DNA from 4 places in the Streptomyces corchorusii genome. Region 3 is predicted to be linked to each of the others. Evidence: riboswitches for the same ligand, from Rfam matches in the RefSeq annotation. Region 3 holds a riboswitch; each other region holds the start of a gene.

Region 1 (4,204 bases), on a different contig from region 3:
AGCACGCTGTGGAGCGGCGCCGCGAGCGGCGGGAAGGTCACGGCCACCCGGCTCCCCGCGGGAACCGCCGTCGAGTCCTTCACCACCCGCGACGGCTGCACCCCGTCCGACCTCCAGGCCGTGGGCCGCTTCGTCTACTGGGTCTGCCGGGACGCCTGGGGCGACGTACACGGCGCGGGCCTGTACGACCGTACGACCAAGCGCACCTCCACCGCCCCGGACAGCCGGGTCCTGCTCGGGGACGGATACCTGGTCGAGCGGGTTCCCGGCACCCAGTCGCACAGCGGGCTGAGGCTGCTCGACCTGCACAACGGGCTGCCGGCCGGCGGCAGTCACACCGACCTGCCGAGCCGCGAGCTGGCCGACTGGACCGACCTCGGCCAGGAGAACACCGGGGCCGGGACCAGCTGGACCGTGGACCGCTTCGGCGGCGGCGTCGCCTACGCCGACCGCGACCAGCGCGTGCACGTCGTACCGGCCGGCGTCCCGGCGTCACCGCTCACGGCCGTCGACGCCACGGTCACCGCGGGCTCCGCGAACTGGTCCGGCACCTGGTGGCTGTCCAAGCCCGCCGCCGACTGGAAGGTGACCGTGCGCCGGAAGGCGTCCGGCGCCACCGTCCGTACGCTCTCCGGCGGCACGGCCCGGGGCCTGCTGACGGCCGCCTGGGACGGCAGGGACACCGCGGGCCGCCTGGTCGCCAACGGCGCCTACACCTGGACCCTCACCGCCCGGCCCGCCGACGGCCAGGGCGCCGCGCTCACCCTCTCCGGAGACGTCAAGGTGACCGCCGGAACGGCGGCACCGCGCGACTACGCCGGCAACGACGGGGTCGGTGACGTCCTCACCCTCAGCTCCTCCGGCACCCTCACCGTCCGGCGCGGCACCGGTACGGGCACGCTGGGCGGCACCGTCTCCGGCTCCGGCTGGCCGGCCACCGCCCGGATCGTGCCGTTCGGCGACCTGGACGGCGACCACTGCAACGACGTGCTGGTCCGCACCGGCGGCGCCCTGCGGGCGTACCGCCCGGCCTGCGGCAAGGCCCCGACGCCCGCCACGCACTCCACCTCGCTCGGCACCTCCGGCTGGAACGCGTACGACGTCCTGACCTCACCCGGCGACGTCAACGGCGACGGCCGGCCCGACCTGATCGGCCGCCAGTCCTCGACCGGGGACGTCTACCTCTTCAAGGGCACGGCGAACGGCAGGCTCGCCGCGCGCACGAAGATCGCCTCCCACTGGACCGGCTACAAGAAGATCGTCGGCGCCGGTGACCTCACCGGCGACGGCCGCGGCGACCTCCTCGTCCAGGACAAGTCCGACGAGCTGTGGCGGTACGAGGCCAACACCACGGGCACGGGCGGCTTCAAGGCCCGCGTCAAGGTGTTCGCCGACTGGGGCGCCTCCTACAACGCCGTCGTCGGCGCGGGCGACTTCACCGGCGACGGCCGCGCGGACCTCGTGGCCCGCGACACGGCGGGCACCGTGTGGCGCTACAACGGCAACGGCAAGGGCTCGTTCGGGGGCCGCGTGAAGATCGCCACGGGGTGGAAGGGGTACAAGGCCGTCATGTGACGGCAGATGTGACGCCACATGCGACGTCAGACGTGGCGTCACGTGACGGCGGCGACGGGGCCCGTGCTGGACTTCGCGCTGGGCCCCGTGGCAGGATCCGCCTCGGTCACGAAGCCGATCGCGCCCCTGGACGAGCGTCGGCTGGCAACCTCGCTCACCGCGCAAGGTGCCCTCCAGGGAAGACCGGGCCCCCACGGTCCCGTGGGGGTAAGCGCGGATCTCCCTGCCCGGCGGGTAAGGGGGTCCCTCTCGAACGGAGACCCTCATGGCCGCCGGCGTCCCGATCACGCACACCCCTCGGTGGGCTCTCTACCAGCAGGCCGTCGTGGACGTGGAGTTGCCCGAAGGACCGGTCCGCGTCACCCCGGCACCGCCCGGGGTGGCGGTGGGCCGGTTCCCCGTCCCGCACGGGGAGACCATCCACGTGGTCACGGCCCACAATCCCCGGGGCACCCACGCCTCCCGGCAGCACAACCACCGCGCGCATCAACGACTGCTCGGCCTGCTGCGCGGACGGGGGCTCGCGTGGTGGCCCGCTGTCGGCGGTGACCCGGACGGCCGGCACACCGAGGTGAGCGTGGCGATCGTCGGCCTGAGCGACGACGAAGCGCGCGCGCTGGGACGGGAGTTCGGGCAGGACGCGGTGTTCGCCTGGTCGGCGCCGGCATGGCGGCTGCTCGCCTGCTTCGGCGCCGGGGAGGCACTGACACTCGGATGGCGGGCTGCGGAAGGACTTTCAGGGTCTTTGCCCGCGGGCGCGCTGAGCGGGTGCGCGGAGTTTCCCCCAGGGTGCTGACGGCTTTCGGCCACCGGCTGTACGGTCTCCCCGAGTTGATGTTCGTACCGTCGCCAGTTCGAAGGCGGGCGGGTCGTGCGGGGAAGGCGGTCGCGGTGACCGGAACCGATGTGGGAGCGACGGACGCGGCGGACCGGGGCGCGCGCCGCCTGCCCCGGGTGCGCGGGTTCGCCGCATGGCCGCCGCAGGGCTCGCCGAAGGAGGAGGGCAAGGCGCTCCGGGCGGGTGTGCCGCGCTCCGCCCACCGCACGCTGGACCTGGACGCCGCGCGCCCCGACGCGGTGAGCGCGGTGGCCGAGTCCAACGCCGGCCGCCTCGCCGAACTGACCCCGCTGCGCGTGGGCCGGATGGCGGCCACCCCCTTCGCCTTCCTGCGCGGCTCCGCCGCACTCATGGCGTACGACCTCGCGCGCACCCCCACCACCAGGATCGCCACCCAGATCTGCGGTGACGCCCACGCGGCCAACTTCGGGCTGTACGGCGACGCCCGCGGCGACCTCGTCATCGACCTCAACGACTTCGACGAGACCGCGCACGGCCCCTGGGAGTGGGACCTCAAGCGGCTCGTGGCCTCGCTGGTGCTCGCCGGCCGCGAGGCGGGCGCCGACGAGGACACCTGCCGCGCCGCGGCCCGGGACGCGGCCGGCGCCTACCGCCGCACCATGCGGCTGCTCGCCAAACTGCCCGCGCTCGACGCCTGGAACGCCATCGCGGACGAGGAACTGGTCTCCCACACCGACGCCCACGACCTGCTCGGCACGCTCCAGCGGGTCTCGGAGAAGGCCCGGGCCAACACCAGCGGCCGGTTCGCCGCGAAGTCGACCGAGCCGGTGCCGGACGGCGGACGCCGGTTCGTGCCCGCGCCGCCGGTGCTGCGCCGCGTACCGGACGCGGAGGCCGCCGCGGTCGCCGCGTCCCTGGAGTCGTACGTCGGCACCCTCGGCGAGGACCGCCACCCGCTGCTCGCCCGGCACGCCGTGCACGACGTCGCCTTCCGGGTGGTCGGCACCGGCAGCGTCGGCACCCGGTCCTACGTCGTCCTGCTCCTCGACCACCGGGGCGAGCCCCTGGTCCTCCAGGTGAAGGAGGCCCGTCCCTCCGCGCTCGTCCCGCACCTGGTCACGGCCGGTTTCGAGGCGCCCGCGGTGCCGCACGAGGGGCGCCGCGTGGTCCTCGGGCAGAAGCGGATGCAGGTCGTCAGCGACACCTTGCTGGGCTGGACCACCGTCGAGGGGCGCCCGTACCAGGTGCGGCAGTTCCGCAACCGCAAGGGCAGCGTCGACCCGGCCGCCCTCGCCGCCGACCAGATCGACGACTACGGCCGCATGACCGGCGCCCTGCTGGCCCGCGCCCACTCCCACAGCGCCGACCCCCGGCTGATCGCCGGCTACTGCGGCAAGAACGAGGAGCTGGACGAGGCGATGGCCGCGTTCGCCGTCGCCTACGCCGACCGCACGGAGGCGGACCACGCCGAGCTGGTCGCGGGGATCAGGGCGGGGCGGATCGAGGCGGAGCTGGGGGTCTGAGGGGGGTCCGGGGAGGGTGCAGCGGGACGGTTTGCCGGGAGTTCGCCGGAGTCCGAGCGGTGGCGTGCCGGGGTCCGAGGGGTGGTGCGCCGGGAGCGTGGGAACCGCGCCCGGGCCGAGCCGGGGCAACGGCTACGCTGGGCGGGTGACAACCCCGGAAGCCGGCCAGTCCCAGGCCCCCCGCCCCGAGGAACGGCTGGAACAGGCCGTACGGGCCGCCGAGCAGGCGTTGATCGAGTACGAGATCGCCGTGGAGACCTTCCGCGTCGAGGTCGAGAACTTCGCCCGCCTCCACGAACAGCGGCTC
Region 2 (4,204 bases), on a different contig from region 3:
TTCCGGCCCCGACGACCACGACATCGCAGGTCAGTAGCTTCGCCACGCCAGTACTATGTCACATGTTCCTCTCTCTGAGGAGTACCCGGCGCCGACATCGATCCCCAGGCGTGGACGCCCCCTTGACGTCGTACGGAGCCCGTTCGACACTCCAGGGAGGGAATCCTAGTGAACAGGTAGGGAATCATGACGCGCCGCGGAACGGGCACCGGCCGGACGGGCCGGACGCCGTTGCGCGTACCCCTGCTCACCTCCCGTCGCCACATCGACCTCCAGCGCGTTTGCAGCGCGATCAGCCGCCACCGCTGAGCCGGGCCGCCCCTTCGCCCCCACCGGCCGGTCACGCCCGCGCCGGCGCGCCCCTTCGCACACCCACCACCCGGGGAGACGCATGTCCATCACTCCGCTCGCCGCCGTCCCGTCCACCCGCGCCACCGCACCCGTCTTCCGGGGCCGGATCGGCCGGGACGCGCGCAGCGGCCACTACGCCGTGCCGCACCGCTACCGGCTCCATCTGTCGACCGCCTGCCCCGACGGGCTGCGCCTCGCCGTCGGCCACAGCCTGCTCGGCCTGGACGCCCGTTGTCCCGTCACCCTCCTGCCCGCCGTCCCGGACTGTCCCGGCGGCGGCCACGCCGTGCTCCGCCCGCTCTACGAGGCGAGCGCCCACCACTACACCGGCCCGGCGCTCGCACCCGTGCTCAGCGACGACTGGTCCGGACGCATCGTCAGCACCCACACCCCCGACATCCTGCGCGACCTGGACCGCTTCAGGCCGGGCGGCGACGCCCGCCTGTACCCCTCCGGCCTGGAGTCCGTGATCGAGGCCGTCGAGCGGATGTGCGCCGAGGGCATCGAGGAGGCCGCGCAGAGCGCCGGACGCGCCGGTGCCGACCCCGCCGAACGAGCCGCCGCCCTCGACGTGCTGCTGGACACCCTGGGCCGGCTGGAGCGGCGGCTGAGCGGCGAGGAGTACCTGGCCGACGACCGGCTCACCGCCGCCGACATCGAGCTGTGGGTCACCCTCGTGCAGCTCGACACCGTCCACCGCTGCCACCTCGACGCCTCCGCCGTGCACCGCATCGCCGGCCACCACGCCCTGTGGGCCTACGCCCGCCGCCTGGCCGCCCACCCCGCCTTCGGCCGCCACCTCGACCTCGACGGCATCGCCCGCCGCCACCACGGCCGCTGCCAGGGCCTGGAGGCCGCCGGAGCCGCTGTCCAGATCCTGGACTGGGCAGGCCATGCCGCGGACGCCCCGGACGCTTCGCGCAGGTGAGAGCGGGCCTGTGATGTCCACTGGGCGGACGGCCGTTGACATTCGAACGGGCAACTGCCTTACTTACGGCTCAGAACGGTCATGAGCGTCAGCGCCAAGCCCTGGCTCGCTGACCGGCAACCCTCGCATCGCGGTGGGGTGCCCCAGGTGACGACCGGACCGGATGACGTTTTCGGTAAGCGCGAGGCCCCCCGGGGCCGCAACAGTGACAGGTGACGCCATGTACGCAGCTCCCAGGACGGCCGCGAGCCGCCCCCAGGGCTGCGTACCGTCGTACGCCGGTCTCCTCGTCGCCGACCGCGCCGTCGATCTGCTCCGCGTGAACAGCGCACTGTGTACCGCACCGGGCTCTGCCCGCTGTCAGGGCTGACGTCTCCTCCCAGCCCCCGCGTTCCCGCCGCACACCGTCCGTCCGGTGTGCCGTTGTCCGCCCAGCCCCCGGTTCCGCGCCTGTCCGTGCGCCGCCTCGTGCCCCAGTGCCGTCGTGGCCCACCTCCGCTCCCGCGCGGCCCCGGGGTGACCGACTCCGCCGGAGCCCGCCATGAGTGAACTCCCAGGCGCCGCCGTCTCCCTAGCCGAGGCGCCGGCCCCCGCCGACACACCGTCAGAATCCCCGTCCGCCCAGCGGGTCCAGCCGCTGCGCCGGCCCGGCCGGTGGATCGTCACCGCCGTCGTCCTCGTGCTCGTCGCGCAGATCCTGCACGGACTGGTCACGAACCCCTTCTACCAGTGGGACCGCTTCCGTTACTGGTTCCTGCGCCCCACCGTCCTCGACGGCCTCCTCGTCACCCTCGAAGTCGCCGCGCTCAGCGCCGTCCTGGGGCTCCTCGGCGGCATCCTGCTGGCACTCGCCCGGCTCTCCGGGAGCCCGGTGCTGCGCGCGGTCAGCTGGACCTACACCTGGCTGTTCCGCTCCGTACCGCTCATCGTCGTACTGATCTTCCTGTACAACTTCAGTGCCCTGTACAAGACGTTGAGCCTCGGCGTGCCGTTCGGACCCGCCTTCGTCACCTTCGACGAGTCCCGGCTGGCCACGGACATGACGATCGCCGTCATCGGCCTCAGCCTCAACGAGGCGGCGTACGCGGCCGAGGTGGTCCGCGGCGGCATCCTCTCCGTCGACCAGGGACAGCACGAGGCCGCCGCCGCGCTCGGCCTGCCCCAGGGCTACCGGTTCCGCAGGATCGTCTTCCCGCAGGCCCTCAGGTCCATCACCCCGAACTACGTCAACCAGCTCATCGGCCTCGTCAAGAGCACGTCCCTGGTCTTCTACGTGTCGCTGCTCGACCTGTTCGGCGCGGTGCAGTCGATGGGCAGCACCTACCCCGGTGACGTCGTGCCGCTGCTGATGGTCGCCACCGTCTGGTACCTGATCCTCACCAGCGCCGTGTCCGTCGTCCAGTTCTACGTCGAGCGGTACTACGCCCGGGGCGCCACCCGCACCCTGCCGCCGACCCCCTTGCAGAAGGCCCGGGCCGGCCTCGCCGACCTGCGGGCCCGGCTGAGCCGGGAGGCCGCCGTATGACCGCGCAGACCCTGCCGAAGGCCGCCCCCGCCGCGCTCGAAGTGCACGGCGTCCACAAGTGGTACGGCTCCCACCGCGTCCTCGACGGCATCGACCTGACCGTCCGCCCCGGCGAGGTCACGGTGATCCTCGGACCGTCCGGCTCCGGCAAGTCCACGCTGCTCAGGGTCGTCAACCACCTGGAGAAGCCCGAGATCGGCCACGTCAGCGTGGGCGGCGAGCTGATCGGGGTGAAGCGGCACGGGGACCGGCTCAGGGAACTCAGCGAGCGCGCCATCCTCGCCCAGCGCAGCCGGATCGGCTTCGTCTTCCAGAACTTCAACCTCTTCCCGCACCTGACCGTCCTGGAGAACGTCGCCGCGGCACCCGCCGCCACCGGCAGGCTGACCAGGGCGGCGGCCCGGGAACTCGCCCGGGAACTCCTCGACCGCGTCGGACTCGGCGACAAGACCGGCGCCTACCCGCGGCAGCTGTCCGGCGGCCAGCAGCAGCGCGTCGCCATCGCCCGCGCCCTCGCCCTGCGGCCCGGGATCATCCTCTTCGACGAGCCGACCTCGGCACTCGATCCCGAACTCGTCGGCGAGGTGCTGGCCGTCATCAAGGACCTGGCCACCAGCGGCACCACCCTCGTCATCGTCACCCACGAGATCGGCTTCGCCCGCGAGGTCGCCGACCGGGTCGTCTTCATCGACGGCGGCCGGATCGTCGAACAGGGCCCGCCCGGCGAGGTGCTGGACCGGCCCCGGCATACACGGACCCGGGAATTCCTCGGCAAGGTGCTCTGACCGCGCCGCCCGGCAAGGTGTCCGGGCTCGGCCGCTCGGGCCCTCCACGACCCCCACCCCCCACCGCACTCCCATCGCTCATCACCCTCATCAGCGAGACAAGGACAGCCACGCCATGCCCAGCCACCTCTCCCGACGCGCCGTGTTCCGCGGCATCACCGCGGCGACCGCCGTCGCCACCCTCGCCACCGGGCTCGCCGCCTGCGGAGGCGACAGCGAAGCCGTCACCAAGACCGACACCGCCGGCACGGTGACCGTGGGGCGGCTGTCCAACGGAGCCGCCAAGGAGACCGCGCTGAAGGTCTCCGAAGTGAAGTCCATCAGCGCCGAACTGCCCGCCTCCGTGCGCAGGAGCGGCAAGCTCGTCATCGGCGTCGGAGCCCTGCCCTCGGGCTCCGCGCCGCTGAACTTCGTGGGCAGCGACCAGAAGACCCTCACCGGCTCCGAGCCCGACCTCGGCCGCCTGGTGGCCGCGGTCCTCGGCCTGAAGCCCGAGATCAGGAACTCCACCTGGGAGAACCTCTTCGTCGGCGTCGACAGCGGCAAGGTCGACGTGGCGTTCTCCAACGTCACCGTCACCGAGGAACGCAAGCGGAAGTACGAGTTCGCCTCCTA
Region 3 (4,204 bases):
TGTCGGGCGGGCGGCATGAAATCCAGGGCCCGCGACCCGGAGACCGGGGCCGTGTTCCCCAACTCTACCGCGCTCAATCACACAGAATTGCCCCCTCCGCTTCTCTCACGGAGGGGGCAATCGGGCGAACAGCCGGTAACCGCGGTTACCGAAGGTAATGAGCGGGCCGATCCGCGGCTCAGCCGCCGGCGACCGCCGGGATGATCGAGACGCCGGCGCCCTCCGGGGTCACCGTGTCCAGACCCTGCTCAAAACGGACGTCGTCGTCGTTGACGTACACGTTCACGAACCGGCGCAGCTTGCCCTGGTCGTCCAGCACGCGCGCGGCGATGCCCGTGTGGTTCTTCTCCAGGTCGGCGATGACCTCGCCGAGCGTCGTCCCCTCGGCGGCGACCTCGGCCCGCCCGCCGGTGTAGGTGCGCAGGATGGTGGGGATGCGAACGGTCACGCTCATGCGAGGCCAGCCTCTCGGAAGGAGTCCAGGGTCGGGCGGATGGTGGCGGTGAGGCCGGTGCCGGCCACCGCGTCCAGGGTCTTCAGGCCGTCGCCGGTGTTGAGGACGACCGTGGTCTTCGCCGGGTCCAGCACGCCCGCCTCCAGCAGCTTGCGGGTGACGCCGACGGTCACGCCGCCGGCGGTCTCCGCGAAGATGCCCTCGGTCCGCGCGAGCAGCTTGATCGCGTCCACGACCTCCTCGTCCGTCACGTCCTCCACGGCACCGCCGGTGCGGCGCGCGATGTCCAGGACGTACGGCCCGTCGGCCGGGTTGCCGATGGCCAGGGACTTGGCGATGGTGTTCGGCTTCTGGGGCCGTACGACGTCGTGGCCGGCCTTGAAGGCGGTGGAGACCGGGGAGCAGCCCTCGGCCTGGGCGCCGAAGATCTTGTACGGCCTGTCCTCGACCAGACCGAGCTTGATCAGCTCCTGGAGCCCCTTGTCGATCTTCGTGAGCTGGGAACCGGAGGCGATCGGGACCACGATCTGGTCCGGCAGCCGCCAGCCGAGCTGCTCGCAGATCTCGTACGCCAGGGTCTTGGAGCCCTCCGCGTAGTACGGCCGCAGGTTGACGTTGACGAAGCCCCAGCCCTCGCCGGCCGGGTCGCCGATCAGCTCGGAGCAGAAGCGGTTCACGTCGTCGTAGTTGCCCTCGATGCCGACGAGTTCACCGCCGTAGACCGCGGCCATCACGATCTTGCCCTGCTCCAGGTCGTGCGGGATGAACACGCAGGAGCGGAAGCCGGCGCGGGCGGCGGCGGCGCCGACGGCGCCGGCCAGGTTGCCGGTCGAGGAGCACGACAGGGTGGTGAAGCCGAAGGCGCGGGCGGCCTCCAGGGCCTGGGCCACGACCCGGTCCTTGAAGGAGTGGGTCGGGTTGCCGGAGTCGTCCTTCACGTACAGACCGCCGGTCACGCCCAGCTCGCGGGCCAGGTTGTCGGCCTGGACGAGCTTGGTCCAGCCCGGGTTGATGTTCGGCTTGCCGGCGACGTCCGCCGGTACCGGCAGCAGGGGCGCGTAGCGCCAGATGTTCGCGGGGCCCGCCTCGATGCGGCGGCGCAGTTCCTCGGTGTCGTAGCCGGAGAAGTCGTAGGCGATCTCCAGCGGGCCGAAGCACTCCTCGCAGGCGAAGACCGGGCCGAGCGGCACCCGGTGACCGCACTCGCGACAGCTCAGGGCCGCGGCGGGGCCGAGGTCGACGGTGGATTCGCTGGTGGTGGCAACTGTCTGCACAGCCATGGAGGCGAGGCCCTTTCTCCTCATCTTCCTCACGACGCATCTCGCCGTGAGACGGAATTGGCACCTTCCCTGGCCGTGAGCCTCGCGCGAACGAGTCCGGTCAGGGGGGTTGCCGGGGCTTCACCGGGCCGTGTCCCTCTGCCCCTCTGGATGAGCGGTATGCGGTTGTAGAACGCACCCGACCCCCGACATGCGATGGTCATCGGCGTTGTTCAAGACTGTAACCGACGGCCGGGACAGTTGAGATAGTCGTCCGAACCGCGAGACACGAGGAGCCACAGACTGTGCTGGAAGAAGTCGAGCGCTGGCTGACCGCCCGGTCCTGGTCCGTGGCCGATCGCCCGCTGCACCAGATCCTCGCCGCCAAGCAGCGCACGGGCCAGAGCATCAGCGTCGTGCTGCCCGCGCTCAACGAGGAGGAGACCGTCGGCGACATCGTCGGGGTCATCCGCCACGACCTCGTGGAGCAGGTGCCGCTCGTCGACGAGATCGTGGTCGTCGACTCGGGCTCCACCGACCGCACCTCCGAGGTCGCCGCGCGCGCGGGCGCCCGGGTCGTCCACCGGGACGCCATCCTGCCGCGCGTCCCGGCCGTCCCCGGCAAGGGCGAGGTGCTGTGGCGGTCGCTGCTGGTGACCGGCGGGGACATCGTCTGCTTCATCGACGCGGACCTCAGGGAGTTCTCCTCCGACTTCGTCTCCGGGATCGTCGGCCCGCTGCTCACCGACCCGGACGTCGACCTGGTCAAGGCGATGTACGACCGTCCGCTCGGCGGCAGTGCCGGGCAGGGCGGCCGGGTCACCGAACTCATGGCCCGTCCGCTGCTGAACATGCACTGGCCGCAGCTGGCCGGGTTCGTGCAGCCGCTGGGCGGCGAGTACGCGGCCCGCCGCACGCTGCTGGAACAGCTGCCGTTCCCCGTGGGCTACGGCGTGGAGCTGGGCATGCTGGTGGACGCGCTGCACCTGGTGGGCCTGGACGCGCTGGCCCAGGTCGACGTGGGCGTGCGCAGGCACCGGCACCAGGACGGGCAGGCGCTCGGCCGGATGGCCGCCGCGATCTACCGCACCGCCCAGCTCCGGCTCGCCCGCGGCCATCTGGTCCGGCCCGCGCTGACCCAGTTCGAGCGGGGGGAGGCCGGGTTCGAGCCGCGCACCTACTCGGTGGACACCGAGGAACGGCCGCCCATGGTGGAGATCGCGGAGTACGCCGAACGGAAGGTGGCCTGAACGGGCCGTATACGGTCGGCCCGCCGGGCGGGCCGTACGTTTGAGCGGTCGGGGGCCGGGCTAGGTTGAGGCGTATGGCTTCCACGCTCGATGCTGCTCAGAAGGCTCAGGTGCTGGTCGCGTCGAACCGCGGCCCGGTCTCCTATCAGGTGGGCGAGGACGGCTCGCTGCACGCCCGGCGGGGCGGCGGCGGGGTGGTCTCGGGACTGTCCTCCATCGGGTCCGGTCCGGGCTCGGTGTGGGTGTGCGCCGCGCTCGGCGACGGTGACCGGGCGGCCGTCCGGCGCGCGGACGGCGGGCTGCTGCCGGCCGAGGACACCGGCGGGCAGCGGGTGCGGATGCTCGACATCGACGCGACCGTGCACGCCGAGGCGTACAACGACATCGCCAACTCGGTGCTCTGGTTCGTCCACCACATGCTGTACCAGACCCCGCTGGAACCGGTCTTCGACGCCGGTTTCCGGCGGCAGTGGGCGTCGTACGAGTCCTACAACCGGGCGTTCGCCGAGGCGCTGGCCGAGGAGGCGGCCGAGGGCGCGGCCGTGCTGATCCAGGACTACCACCTGGCCCTCGCCCCCCGCATGCTCCGCCAGCTCCGGCCCGACCTGCGCATCGGCCACTTCTCGCACACCCCGTGGGCGCCGCCGGACTACTTCCGGCTCCTCCCCGACGACATCGCGGCCGAGCTGCTCAGCGGCATCCTGGGCGCGGACCGGGCGGCGTTCCTCACCCAGCGGTGGGCGGACGCGTTCACGGACTGCTGCCACGCGGTGCTCGGGCCCGGTATCCCCTCCGGCACCCGGATCGGGGTGCACGGGCTGGGCGCGGACGCGGACTTCCTGCGCAAGCGGGCGCACGAGCCGGACGTGGACGAGCGGATGGCGGCGCTGCGGACGGAGATCGGAGAAGGCCGCAAGACGATCGTCCGGGTGGACCGGACCGAGCTGTCCAAGAACATCGTGCGCGGGCTGCTGGCGTACGAGCAGCTGCTGGAGGACCACCCCGAGTGGCGGGAGAAGGTCGTCCACGTGGCCTTCGCCTACCCCTCCCGGCAGGACCTCGCCGTGTACCGCGAGTACACCGCGCAGGTCCGGCAGGTCGCGGACGAGATCAACGAGCGGTACGGCACGGCCGGCTGGACCCCGGTCGTGCTGCACGTGAAGGACGACTTCGCCCGCTCCCTGGCCGCGTACCGGCTGGCCGACGTGGCGCTGGTGAACCCCATCCGGGACGGCATGAAC
Region 4 (4,204 bases), on a different contig from region 3:
GGCCGCCGCGTACGCGAGGACCGCGCCGAGGGAGAAGACGTCGCTGGGCGGGCCGACCTGGCCGCCGTTGCGGATCTGCTCCGGCGAGACGTAGCCGACCGAGCCGACGACCGCGCCGGTGCGGGTCAGCGCGGTGGCCTCCAGCGCCCGGACGATCCCGAAGTCGATGACCCGCGGCCCGTCCGGGCCCAGCAGGATGTTCGACGGCTTCAGGTCCCGGTGGACCAGCCCCTTGGCGTGGATGGCCGCCAGCGCCTCGCCGAGCGCGGCGGCGAGGATCCGGACCGCGGGGCGCGGCAGCGCGCCGTGGTCCAAGATGGCGTCCCGCAGGTTGGGTCCGGAGACGAACTCCGTTGCCATCCAGGGCCGTTCGGCATCGGTGTCGGCGTCCACGACCCGTGCGGTGTAGGTGTCCGCGCCGCCGACGGTCTGGGCGGCGCGGACCTCGTGGCGGAAGCGGGCGCGGAAGGTGCGGTCCTCGGCGTGCTCGGCCCGTACCACCTTCACCGCGAGCCGCAGCCCGGTGCGGGACTCGGCGAGGTAGACCTCGCCCATGCCGCCCGCGCCCAGTCTGTGCGTGGTGGCGTACGGGCCGATGTGGCGCGGATCTGTGGCGCGCAGCGGCTGCACTCCGGGGTCCCCCTGTCCGACGTGGTGTCAAGGGGAGGTTATAGCGCCGTTCAGACCGCCGGCACGCAGCGGCCGTCCTCCGTGCGGTACTGCCACTTCGCGCCCTCCGCCACCAGTTCCCTGACGGCGTTGACGAAGCGCTCCACGTGCTCGTCCGGCGTGCCCGCGCCGAAGCTGACGCGGATGGCGTTGAGGGACTTCTCGCCCGGGGCCGCCTCGGGGGCGCCGCACTCGCCCTGGGTCTGCGGGTCGCTGCCGAGCAGGGTGCGGACCAGGGGGTGGGCGCAGAAGAGGCCGTCGCGGACGCCGATGCCGTACTCGGCGGAGAGCGCGGCGGCGAAGTGCGAGCTGTTCCAGCCCTCGACGACGAAGGAGAGGACGCCGACGCGCGGGGCGTCGTCGCCGAAGAGGGACAGCACGCGCACCTCGGGCACCTCGGCCAGGCCCTCGCGGACCTTGGCGATCAGGTGCTGTTCGCGGGCGACGAGGGTGTCCCAGCCGGCCTCGGTGAGGGCCTTGCAGGCGGAGGCGATGGCGTAGGCGCCGATGACGTTCGGGGAGCCCGCCTCGTGCCGGGCCGCGGTCTCGTGCCACTCGACGGCCACGCCGCCGTCCTGGCGCCGGGTGACCCTGCGGCTGGCGCCGCCGCCCGCGAGGTACGGCTCGGCCGCCTGGAGCCAGTCGGCGCGGCCGGCCAGGACACCGGAGCCGAAGGGGGCGTACAGCTTGTGGCCGGAGAAGGCGATCCAGTCGACGTCCAGGTCACGCAGGTCCACCGGGTGGTGCGGGGCCAGCTGGGCGGCGTCCAGGACGATGCGGGCGCCGTGGGCGTGGGCGGCGGCGGCCAGTTCGCGCACCGGCCACAGCTCGCCGGTGACGTTGGAGGCGCCGGTGACGCAGACCAGGGCCGGGCCGTACGGGTCGCGGCCGGCGAGGGCCCGCTCCAGGGTCTCCACGGCCTGCCGCGGGGTGCGCGGGGCGTCGAGGTAGGTGACCCGCGCGTCCTGCCAGGGCAGCAGGGAGGCGTGGTGCTCGGTCTCGAAGACGAAGACCTCGCAGTCGGCCGGGATCGCCCGGGCCAGCAGGTTGAGGGAGTCGGTGGTCGAACGGGTGAAGATCACCTGGTCGGCCGGGCGGCAGCCGAGGAACTCGGCGACCGTCTTGCGGGCGTTCTCGAACAGGTCGGTGGAGAGCTGGGAGAGGTAGCCGGCGCCGCGGTGGACACTGCCGTAGTACGGGGCGTACGCGGCGACGTCGTCCCAGACGCGCTGGAGGGCGGGGGCGCTGGCGGCGTAGTCCAGGGCGGCGTAGCTGACTTCGCCGCCGGTGACCAGCGGGACGGTGACATCTCGCCCCAGAACGGGCAGAGGGGTGCAAACGGACTGGTCGGCGGCAGCGGTGGAGACAGACATGGCGGAACTCCCGTGAAGGCATGCGAAGAAGAGAGAAAAAGGGGTGTGCGGAGGCGGGGCTCTGCGGCCCTAACGCATTCGCTTGCTCACGGAAGACTCCCTCGAACGACCAGGACCCCTGGTGTGTGAGGGGTCCGCGCTTGCCGTAGGCCTTGCTGCCGTACGACCTGGTCTTCACCCGGGGCACCCCGCCACGGACGGAGGGTTGCCGGACAGTCGGCCGGGGCCTCATGACTGTCACTCATGACCTGGTACAGGAACGTACTGAAGTGATCGTCGTCCCGCAACCCGTGTCCGGATCGCGGGACGACTCCCAGGGGCGTCAGGCGTTGCTGACGGCCACCCAGCGCTCCAGGGTGCGCTTGGCCGCGCCCGAGTCGATCGACTCCGCGGCCCGCGCCATGCCCGCGCGGATCTGCTCGGTGAGCGGCGCGTCCGTCGGCTCCAGGGCCACCAGCGCCGCCGCCGAGTTCAGCAGCACGGCGTCCCGTACGGCCCCCCGCTCGCCGTCCAGCAGCCGGCGGGCGACCTCGGCGTTGTAGGAGGCGTCGGCGCCGCGCAGGGCGTCCACGGGGACGAGGTCGATGCCGGCCTCGCGCGGGTCGAAGACCTCCTCCGTGACCTTGCCGTCCCGGACCACCCACACCCGGGAGGCGGCGGTGACGGTCAGCTCGTCCAGGCCGTCCTCGCCCCGGAAGACCAGTGCGGAGTTGCCGCGCTCGGCGAGGACACCGGCGACGATCGGCGCCATGCGGGGATCCGCGACACCGACGGCCTGCGACCGCACCTGCGCGGGGTTGGTCAGCGGGCCCAGCACGTTGAAGGTGGTCCGGATGCCCAACTGGCCGCGGGCCGCGGCGACATGGCGCAGGGACGGGTGGAACCGCACCGCGAAGCAGATGGTGATGCCGGCCTCCTCGGCCACCTCGGCCACCCGCTGCGGACTCAGGTTGAGGTTGACGCCCAGCTTCTCCAGGACGTCGGAGGAGCCGGAGGCGGAGGACGCGGCGCGGTTGCCGTGCTTGACGACCTTCGCCCCCGTGCCCGCGACGACGATCGAGGACATGGTGGAGATGTTCACCGTCTTCGCGCCGTCGCCGCCGGTGCCGACGATGTCCACGGCCGGACCGGGCACCTCGATGACGTTCGCGTGTGCGTACATCGTCCGGACCAGTCCGGTGATCTCCTGGACCGTCTCGCCCTTGGCCCGCAGCGCCACCATGAACCCGGCGATCTGCGCGTCGGTCGCCTCCCCGCGCATGATCAGGTCCATCGCCCAGGCGGTGTCGTCGGCGGACAGGTCCCGGCCGTCCAGCAGACCGTTCAGCAGGGCGGGCCAGGAGCGGCCCGCCGCGGTGTCGCCTCCAGCGGGGGTCACAGCGCTCATCAGCCGCTCCTTGAACAGGTTCCTGCTACGTCGTACACCACCCTATCCAGCCGGGCGGCACGGCGAAGGGCCCCGTCCGGGTTGCGGACGGGGCCCTTCAGCGTGGCGTGGCGACGCGGGGATCAGTGGTGGCCGTGGCCGCTCGTGATCTCCTTGTACTCCTCGACGGTCGGCTTCGGGATCTGGTTGTCCTCGCCGAAGTAGGCGTTGGACAGCTTCGCCCGCAGCTTCTCCGAGGCCGGGACCTTGCGCTCGACCCCGTTCTCGTCGACCGTCGGACCGATCTCGGCCGGCCGGTACTGCTCGTGCGAGGTGAGCGTGTGCAGCTGCTCCTGGCTGAGCGGCTCGTGCACCTCGATGAACTCACCGTGCGGCAGCCGCTTGATGATGCCGGTCTCGCGGCCGTGCAGCACCTTGTCGCGGTCGCGGCGCTGGAGACCCAGGCAGATCCGCTTGGTGGCGATGAAGGCGAGGACCGGAGCCACGAAGTAGGCGATCCGGACGAACCAGGTGACCGCGTTGATCGACAGGTGGAAGTGCGTGGCGAAGATGTCGTTGCCGCCACCGATCAGCATCACGAAGTACACGGTCAGCCAGGCGACACCGAACGCCGTACGCGTCGGGGCGTTGCGCGGGCGGTCCAGGATGTGGTGCTCGCGCTTGTCCCCGGTGACCCAGGCCTCGATGAACGGGTACATCGCGATCGCGCCGAGGATCACGCCGAACAGCACCAGCGGGATGAACACGCCCAGGACCAGCGTGTGGCCCCAGAAGT

What was found. A riboswitch is a leader RNA that binds a small molecule or an ion and turns the genes downstream of it on or off. The one in region 3 is predicted to bind S-adenosylmethionine.
Region 1: it holds a riboswitch for S-adenosylmethionine, as region 3 does, so the genes downstream of both, AQJ11_RS17215 (DUF3293 domain-containing protein) here and thrC (threonine synthase) in region 3, are expected to answer to the same signal.
Region 2: it holds a riboswitch for S-adenosylmethionine, as region 3 does, so the genes downstream of both, AQJ11_RS07155 (amino acid ABC transporter permease) here and thrC (threonine synthase) in region 3, are expected to answer to the same signal.
Region 4: it holds a riboswitch for S-adenosylmethionine, as region 3 does, so the genes downstream of both, AQJ11_RS19240 (aminotransferase class V-fold PLP-dependent enzyme) here and thrC (threonine synthase) in region 3, are expected to answer to the same signal.

Annotation. Positions count from the first base shown of each region.
Region 1 is NZ_KQ948356.1:369,721-373,924, reverse strand. Features, by position in the region: gene AQJ11_RS17220 (FG-GAP-like repeat-containing protein) at 1-1,575, shown strand, start outside; SAM riboswitch class IV at 1,680-1,795, shown strand; gene AQJ11_RS17215 (DUF3293 domain-containing protein) at 1,841-2,371, shown strand; gene AQJ11_RS17210 (DUF2252 domain-containing protein) at 2,410-3,897, shown strand; gene AQJ11_RS17205 (hypothetical protein) at 4,043-4,204, shown strand, end outside.
Region 2 is NZ_KQ948352.1:670,328-674,531, forward strand. Features, by position in the region: gene AQJ11_RS07145 (NAD(P)/FAD-dependent oxidoreductase) at 1-46, opposite strand, end outside; gene AQJ11_RS52360 (putative leader peptide) at 187-309, shown strand; gene AQJ11_RS07150 (glutathione S-transferase C-terminal domain-containing protein) at 392-1,279, shown strand; SAM riboswitch class IV at 1,357-1,467, shown strand; gene AQJ11_RS07155 (amino acid ABC transporter permease) at 1,821-2,804, shown strand; gene AQJ11_RS07160 (amino acid ABC transporter ATP-binding protein) at 2,801-3,589, shown strand; gene AQJ11_RS07165 (ABC transporter substrate-binding protein) at 3,705-4,204, shown strand, end outside.
Region 3 is NZ_KQ948360.1:124,163-128,366, reverse strand. Features, by position in the region: gene AQJ11_RS26095 (MoaD/ThiS family protein) at 179-454, opposite strand; gene thrC (threonine synthase) at 451-1,734, opposite strand; SAM riboswitch class I at 1,752-1,891, opposite strand; gene AQJ11_RS26085 (glucosyl-3-phosphoglycerate synthase) at 2,019-2,963, shown strand; gene AQJ11_RS26080 (alpha,alpha-trehalose-phosphate synthase (UDP-forming)) at 3,038-4,204, shown strand, end outside.
Region 4 is NZ_KQ948357.1:160,306-164,509, reverse strand. Features, by position in the region: gene AQJ11_RS19245 (serine/threonine-protein kinase) at 1-630, opposite strand, end outside; gene AQJ11_RS19240 (aminotransferase class V-fold PLP-dependent enzyme) at 681-2,042, opposite strand; SAM riboswitch class IV at 2,174-2,291, opposite strand; gene trpD (anthranilate phosphoribosyltransferase) at 2,365-3,429, opposite strand; gene qcrB (cytochrome bc1 complex cytochrome b subunit) at 3,552-4,204, opposite strand, start outside.